DNA from 2 places in the Kitasatospora sp. NPDC059673 genome. Region 2 is predicted to be linked to the other one. Evidence: predicted binding sites of a transcription regulator. Region 2 holds the regulator's gene; the other holds the start of a gene.
What was found. Region 2 encodes HspR, which represses chaperone genes until heat shock. Its sites were predicted from a motif close to TTGAGNNNNNNNNNCTCAA; they were not measured.
Positions count from the first base shown of each region.

Region 1: the regulator HspR is predicted to act here: its motif matches at 2,165-2,183, upstream of lon (endopeptidase La).

Region 1 is NZ_JBHWEN010000008.1:197,406-200,574, forward strand. It holds gene lon (endopeptidase La) at 1-2,142, opposite strand, end outside; gene ACFV18_RS12725 (rhomboid-like protein) at 2,268-2,957, opposite strand.
Region 2 is NZ_JBHWEN010000021.1:11,402-14,570, forward strand. It holds gene ACFV18_RS23400 (hypothetical protein) at 17-178, shown strand; gene ACFV18_RS23405 (helix-turn-helix domain-containing protein) at 281-1,288, opposite strand; gene ACFV18_RS23410 (heat shock protein transcriptional repressor HspR) at 1,493-2,011, opposite strand; gene dnaJ (molecular chaperone DnaJ) at 2,019-3,167, opposite strand.

The sequences.
Region 1 (3,169 bases), on a different contig from region 2:
GCGCACCTTGCGCCCCGACAGCAGCGAGGCCAGCGCCGTGGTCATCGTGATGCCCGCGCTCGGGCCGTCCTTCGGCACCGCGCCGGCCGGCACGTGCAGGTGGATGCCCCGCTCGCGCAGGCCCGTCACCGGCAGCTCCAGCTCGGCGCCGCGCGAACGCAGGTAGGAGAGCGCGATGTGCGCCGACTCCTTCATCACGTCGCCCAGCTGCCCGGTCAGCGTCAGCCCGGTCGAGCCGGTCTCCGCGTCCGCCAGCGACGCCTCGATGTACAGGACGTCACCGCCGGCCCCGGTCACCGCCAGTCCGGTCGCCACCCCGGGCACCGCGGTGCGCCGCTCGGCCGGCTCCTGCGCCGACTCCGGCACGTGGTGCGGCCGGCCCAGCAGCTCGCGCAGGTCGTCCGGGCCGATCGCGGCGGGCAGTTCGCGCTCGCCCAGCTCGATCTGCGCCGCGACCTTGCGCAGGATCCGCGCGATCGACCGCTCCAGGTTCCGGACGCCCGCCTCCCGGGTGTACTCGGCGGCGAGCCGGCGCAGCGCCTCCTCTTCCACCGTCAGCTGCTCCGCGCCCAGGCCCGCCTTGGCGAGCTGGCGGGGCAGCAGGTGGTCGCGGGCGATGGCGACCTTCTCGTCCTCGGTGTAGCCGTCCAGCCGGACCAGGTCCATCCGGTCCAGCAGCGGCTCCGGGATCGCCTCCAGCACATTGGCGGTGGCCAGGAACACCACGTCGGACAGGTCGAGCTCGACCTCCAGGTAGTGGTCCCGGAAGGTGTGGTTCTGCGCCGGGTCCAGCACCTCCAGCAGCGCCGCCGCCGGGTCGCCCCGGTAGTCCGAGCCGACCTTGTCGATCTCGTCCAGCAGCACCACCGGGTTCATCGTCCCGGCCTCCTTGATCGCCCGGACGATCCGGCCGGGGATCGAGCCCACGTACGTCCGCCGGTGGCCGCGGATCTCCGCCTCGTCCCGGACGCCGCCGAGGGCCACCCGGACGAACGACCGGCCCATCGCCTTCGCCACGGATTCGCCGAGCGAGGTCTTTCCCGTCCCCGGAGGGCCGACCAGGGCCAGCACCGCTCCCCCGCGCCGGCCGCCGATCTGCCCGAGGCCCTGCTCGGCCCGGCGCTTGCGCACCGCCAGGTACTCGACGATCCGGTCCTTCACGTCCGCCAGCCCGTTGTGGTCGGCGTCCAGCACGGCCCGCGCACCGGGCAGGTCGTACGAATCCTCGGAGCGCTCGTTCCACGGCAGCTCCAGCACGGTGTCCAGCCAGGTGCGGATCCACGAGCCCTCGGGCGACTGGTCACTGGAACGCTCCAGCTTGTCGACCTCCTTGAGCGCCGCCTCCCGCACCTTCTCCGGCAGCTCCGCCGCCTCCACCCGCGCCCGGTAGTCGTCCTCCTCCGAACCTGCCTCACCGTTCAGCTCCGCCAGCTCCTTGCGGACGGCCTCCAGCTGGCGGCGCAGCAGGAACTCCTTCTGCTGCTTGGCGACGCCCTCCTCGACGTCCTTGCGGATGGTGTCGTTGACCTCCTCCTCCGCGAGGTGCTCGCGCAGCAGCCCCAGCGCGTACTCCAGCCGGGCCGGACGGTCGGCCTCAAGCAGCACCTTCAGCTTCTGCTCGGCGGTGGCGAACGGCGCGTACCCGATGTTGTCCGCGAGCTCGCCGATGTCCTCGATCGCGGCCACCCGGTCGACGATCTGCCACGCTCCGCGCTTGCGCAGCCACTTGGTGGACAGCGCCTTGTACTCCTTGACCAGCTCGGCCGCGCGGCCCGCCACCGGCAGCCCGGCGTCCGACTCCTGGAACGGCGTGGTCTCCACCCACAGCGCCGCCCCCGGCCCGGTCGTCCCCCGGCCGATCCGCACCCGGCGCACGGCCCGCACCAGCGCCGCCGGATCCCCGTCCGCCAGCCGCCCGACCTGCTCGACCGTCGCCAGCGCTCCCACCGCCGCGTACGACCCGTCCAGCCGCGGCACCAGCAGGACCTGCGGCTTCCCCCCGTTGCTCCCCGCCCTGGCCGCCTCCACGGCGGCCCTCACCTCCGGATCCGAAAGCTCCAGCGGAACCACCATGCCAGGGAGCACCACCTCGTCGTCGAGGGGCAGCACGGGCAGAGTGAGCGGAACGGACGTCGATGCCATGATCTCTCCCCAGTCAGTGAAGTTGAGCTGACCTGACTAAGGTTTGCGACACCTCAATTGTTCCCCGCTGGCTGTTCACTCCGAGAGAAACTCCCCCGGAGGATCGCAGCACCCTCAATGACCTGCTACGAAGCAGCAGTCGCGGCCTTCCAGGCCCTGGCCCGCTCCGGCCCGCGCGGCCCCCGGCCCCGCCTCAGCCACGGCCACAGCCCGACTCCGAGCAGCAACGCGGCGGGGTGCCCGACCGAAGTCACCAGATCGGGGTCGGACAGCAACTGGTGTCCGATCAACGCCAGCCCCGCCCCCAGCGCGAGGGCCCGCCCCGGCCGCGGCAGCAGCCCGGCCAGCCCGCCGAGAGAGGCCAGCACTCCGTAACTGACCCCGATGTCCATCGCGTCCAGCACATCGGGCCCTGCCGCACCCCCCGCCACAGTGGCGACAGCCACCCCCTGCGAGAGCAGCGTCGCCCCGATGTGCCCGGCTCCGAAGACGCCGAGGGCACGGAGTCCCCCGGCCCGCCGTTCAAGAGGTGCGACGGTGAAGAGGAAGGCCCAGAAGTAGGGCGCCCACACCGAGCCGGCGACCCACAGGCCGCTGCCGATGAGGGAGACCACGGGGTGGACGAGCAGGTTGTGCGCGTCGGTGGAGGACACCGACTGGAGCCGGTGCACCGTCTCGGGGTCGCCGAAGCGGGCGTAGAGCGTGGTGCCGAGCAGCAGGGCGAGGTAACCGAGCGCGAACGGGTTCGTTCGCGGGGTGGGGACGGCCCGCAGGCCGGGGCGGATCAGCCGTCGTCGCAGTGCCGCGCTGGTCATCGTGCCTCCCGAACGCCTCGTCGGCCCCACGATACGGGTGGCAGGTGAGAGGTGTCTGGGTAAGTCCTGTGAAGACCGCTGTCCGTGCATATGCCGCTCGCACACGTACCGTTACAGGTCGCAAGTGCTTTGGGTAAGGTACTGGCCCGTGCCCGTCCGAACGGGGACCTGCCAAGCATGACGGTGCGCGGCCGGAATCCTCCGGTCGGCCC
Region 2 (3,169 bases):
AGGTTGTATGTCTCGCATGAGGCGTTTTGTCCGGAAGGCACTGATTCCGCTGGCAGTCGGCGCGGCGGTTCTGGCCGGTGTCGCGCTCAGCGGTTCCAACACGGGAACGGCGGCGGAAAACGGCGCCGTCGCGAAGGCGTCCACGGCGGCTTCCGCTCTGGACATCGGCTGGGCCTGAGTCATTCGGTGTGCTTGTGGCGTCCCGGACAGGGGACCGAGTCCGGCGGCCGATAAGGCCGTACGGATGCCGGGATGACCACAAGACCGGGGGCGCGTCCGATCACTCGCCCGGGAGCTGGGAGGCGGCCGACGCCTGGGCGAGTACGTAACCGAGCTGGAAGAGGGAGTCGACGTTGTAGTCCTCCCGCATTTCCGCGATATGGCGTGCCAGAGTTCGTTCGCTGATGCCGAGCCGTCGCGCTATGACGCGGTGGTTCGTGCCCGCCAGTAGCAGTTCGATAATGGTCTGGCGCAGCCGTGAAACCACCTGTTGGGGTACGGAGCGATCGCCGTCGAAGGTGAGCGCCCGGTTCCAACTCGGTTCGAAAACGGCGTCCGTGAGATAGGCGGCGATGGCCGGTTCGTGGATGAACGCCGCCAGGCCCATGTCGTCGCCCACCGGGATGACGGCGAGGCGGCGGTCGAGCACGATCAGCCGGCCGTACGGTTCGTCGAGCGTGCGGTACTGCCCGCCGGCCTTGGTCAGCTTGGCGACGTAATCGCGGGTGGGCTGATGGTAGCGGGTGCTCGCGTGGTAGATGGTGCGCATCGTGGTGCCGCGGCTCAGGCTGCTGAGATCGCGCTCGAAGGTGGCATCCAGCAATTCCGGCGGGCGGGGGCCACCGGGCTGGAGGGCGAGCGCCTCCTTCATTCCGGAATCGACGTACTGCTGGATCTTCTGATTGATGAGCACCTTCCCGCGGACGTACTCGATCGAGCCGCCGAGGTCGGCGGGCGAGTGGTACGCCTGGAAAAGGTCGTGGAATTCGGTCGGCAGGGAAATCGTCCGGGACAGCAGGTCCAAAGCCTGTCGTTGCCAGGTATTTGCCAAACCGGCGGCGAGCTGGGTCGGGTCGACTGCGATCAGATGGCCGGCCTCGGTGGTGTCCGGAACCAGCAGTCCGAGTCCGACGAGTTCGGCCAATGCCGCCGCTTCCACCGGGTCGGCGGCTGATTGCGGGTGCTGCCCGCCGGCCCGGACCACCCTCAGGTACAGGTCACGGGCTTCCGCGGTCAGGACCGTGGTCGTCCCCGCCGCCACGGAGCCGAATGGAGCCTTTCCACTCATTTGCGGCTCCTCGCCGTCGCTTCGATCACACCGGGGATCCTCCTTGTCAGGATTCCAGGCGGCAAGTCTTTTGTCGAAGAGCTGGAGGGACGGCCCGGTCCGACCCTCCGGATTCGATCCAGGGGAACTCTCTCACGGAACCGCGAACCGCCGGCACCCCGCGTCGGATCGGGGTGCCGGCGGTCGGTGACCGGAGGGCCGGATTCAGCGCTTGGGACGCCAGACCACCAGCGCGCTGGACTGCTGGACCTGCTGGTAGGGCACCAGGTCGCGGCGGTAGGAGGCGTGCACGGCGGCCTCGCGCTGCTGGAGCGTGGCGGCGGCGCCCTCCAGGGCGTCGACCAGCTCGGAGACCCGGGACTGCAGCGCGGCGACCTGGTTCTCCAGTTCGATGATCCGCTTGATTCCGGCCAGGTTGATGCCCTCGTCCTGGGAGAGCCGCTGGACCTCGCGCAGCTGCTGGATGTCGCGGGCGGAGTAGCGCCGCCCGCGCCCGGCGGTGCGGTCGGGGCAGACCAGGCCGAGCCGGTCGTACTGGCGCAGGGTCTGCGGGTGCAGACCGGAGAGCTCGGCGGCGACCGAGATCACGTAGACCGGGGTGTCCTCGGTGAGGATGTACGTCGGCGGGCCGGCGGGGCGGCGGCCCGCGCCGGGCAGGCCCTCGCCGATGCCGGCGCCGATCCGGCCCTCGGCGCCGCGCGGGCTGTCGGGGTGGGGACTCATCGGGGTCTCACGCTCCCTCCGCCGCCTTGAACAGGGCGGCTCGCGGGTCGTCCGAGGCGGTGGCCTCGCGGTACTGCTCCAGTGCGCTCAGGGCGTCGCCGCTGACGATCTTGGGTACGGCGACCTCGACAGTGACCAGCAGATCTCCACGGGTGCCGTCCTTGCGGGTGGCGCCCTTGCCGCGGGCCCGCATGGTCAGGCCGTTGGCGCTGCCCGGGGGCAGCTTGAGCTTCACGGCCGGTCCGTTCAGGGTCGGCACCTCGATGGTGCCGCCGAGTGCGGCCTCGGGGAAGCTGACCGGCACCGTCACGGTGAGGTTGTCACCCTTGCGCCCGAACACCGGGTGCGAGTCGACGTGCACGGTGACGTACAGGTCGCCGGGCTGGCCGCCGCGCTCGCCCTGGGCGCCCTTGCCCTTGAGCCGGATGCGCTGGTTGTCCTGCACGCCGGCCGGGATCCGGACCTGCATGGTGCGGGCCGAGGAGGCCCGGCCGCTGCCGTGGCAGACGGTGCACGGGTCGTCGACGATCATGCCGCGGCCCTTGCAGTCCCGGCAGGGCTCGGAGAGCGCGAACGCGCCCTGGCCCCGGCTGACGGTGCCCGCGCCGACGCAGGTCGGGCAGACCCGGGGGGTGGTACCGGTCTTGGCGCCGGTGCCGGCGCAGGCCCGGCAGGCGGCCTGGGAGGTCATCCGCAGCGGCACCGTCGCGCCGTCCACGGCCTCCTCGAAGTTCAGGGTGACCTCGGTCTCGACGTCCGCGCCGCGGCGCGGCTGCGCGGTCTGCCGGCCGCCGCGGTTGAACAGGCCGCCGAACACGTCGCCGAGCCCGCCGCTGCCGCCGGCCCCGCCGTTGAACAGGTCGCCGAAGTCGAAGCCGCCCGCGCCGCCCGCGCCGCCGCCCGGCCGGAAGCCGCCGCCGGCGAACAGCGAGCGTGCCTCGTCGTACTCCTTGCGGCGCTTCTCGTCGGAGAGCACGTCGTACGCCTCGGAGATGTCCTTGAACCGCTCCTCGGCCTTGGCATCGCCCTTGTTGGCATCCGGGTGGAACTCCCGGGCCAGCTTGCGGTAGGTCTTCTTGATCTCGGCGGCGGTGGCGTCCTTGGGCACGCCGAGGACCTTGTAGTAGTCCTTCTCCACGTAGTCCTTAGCGCTCATGG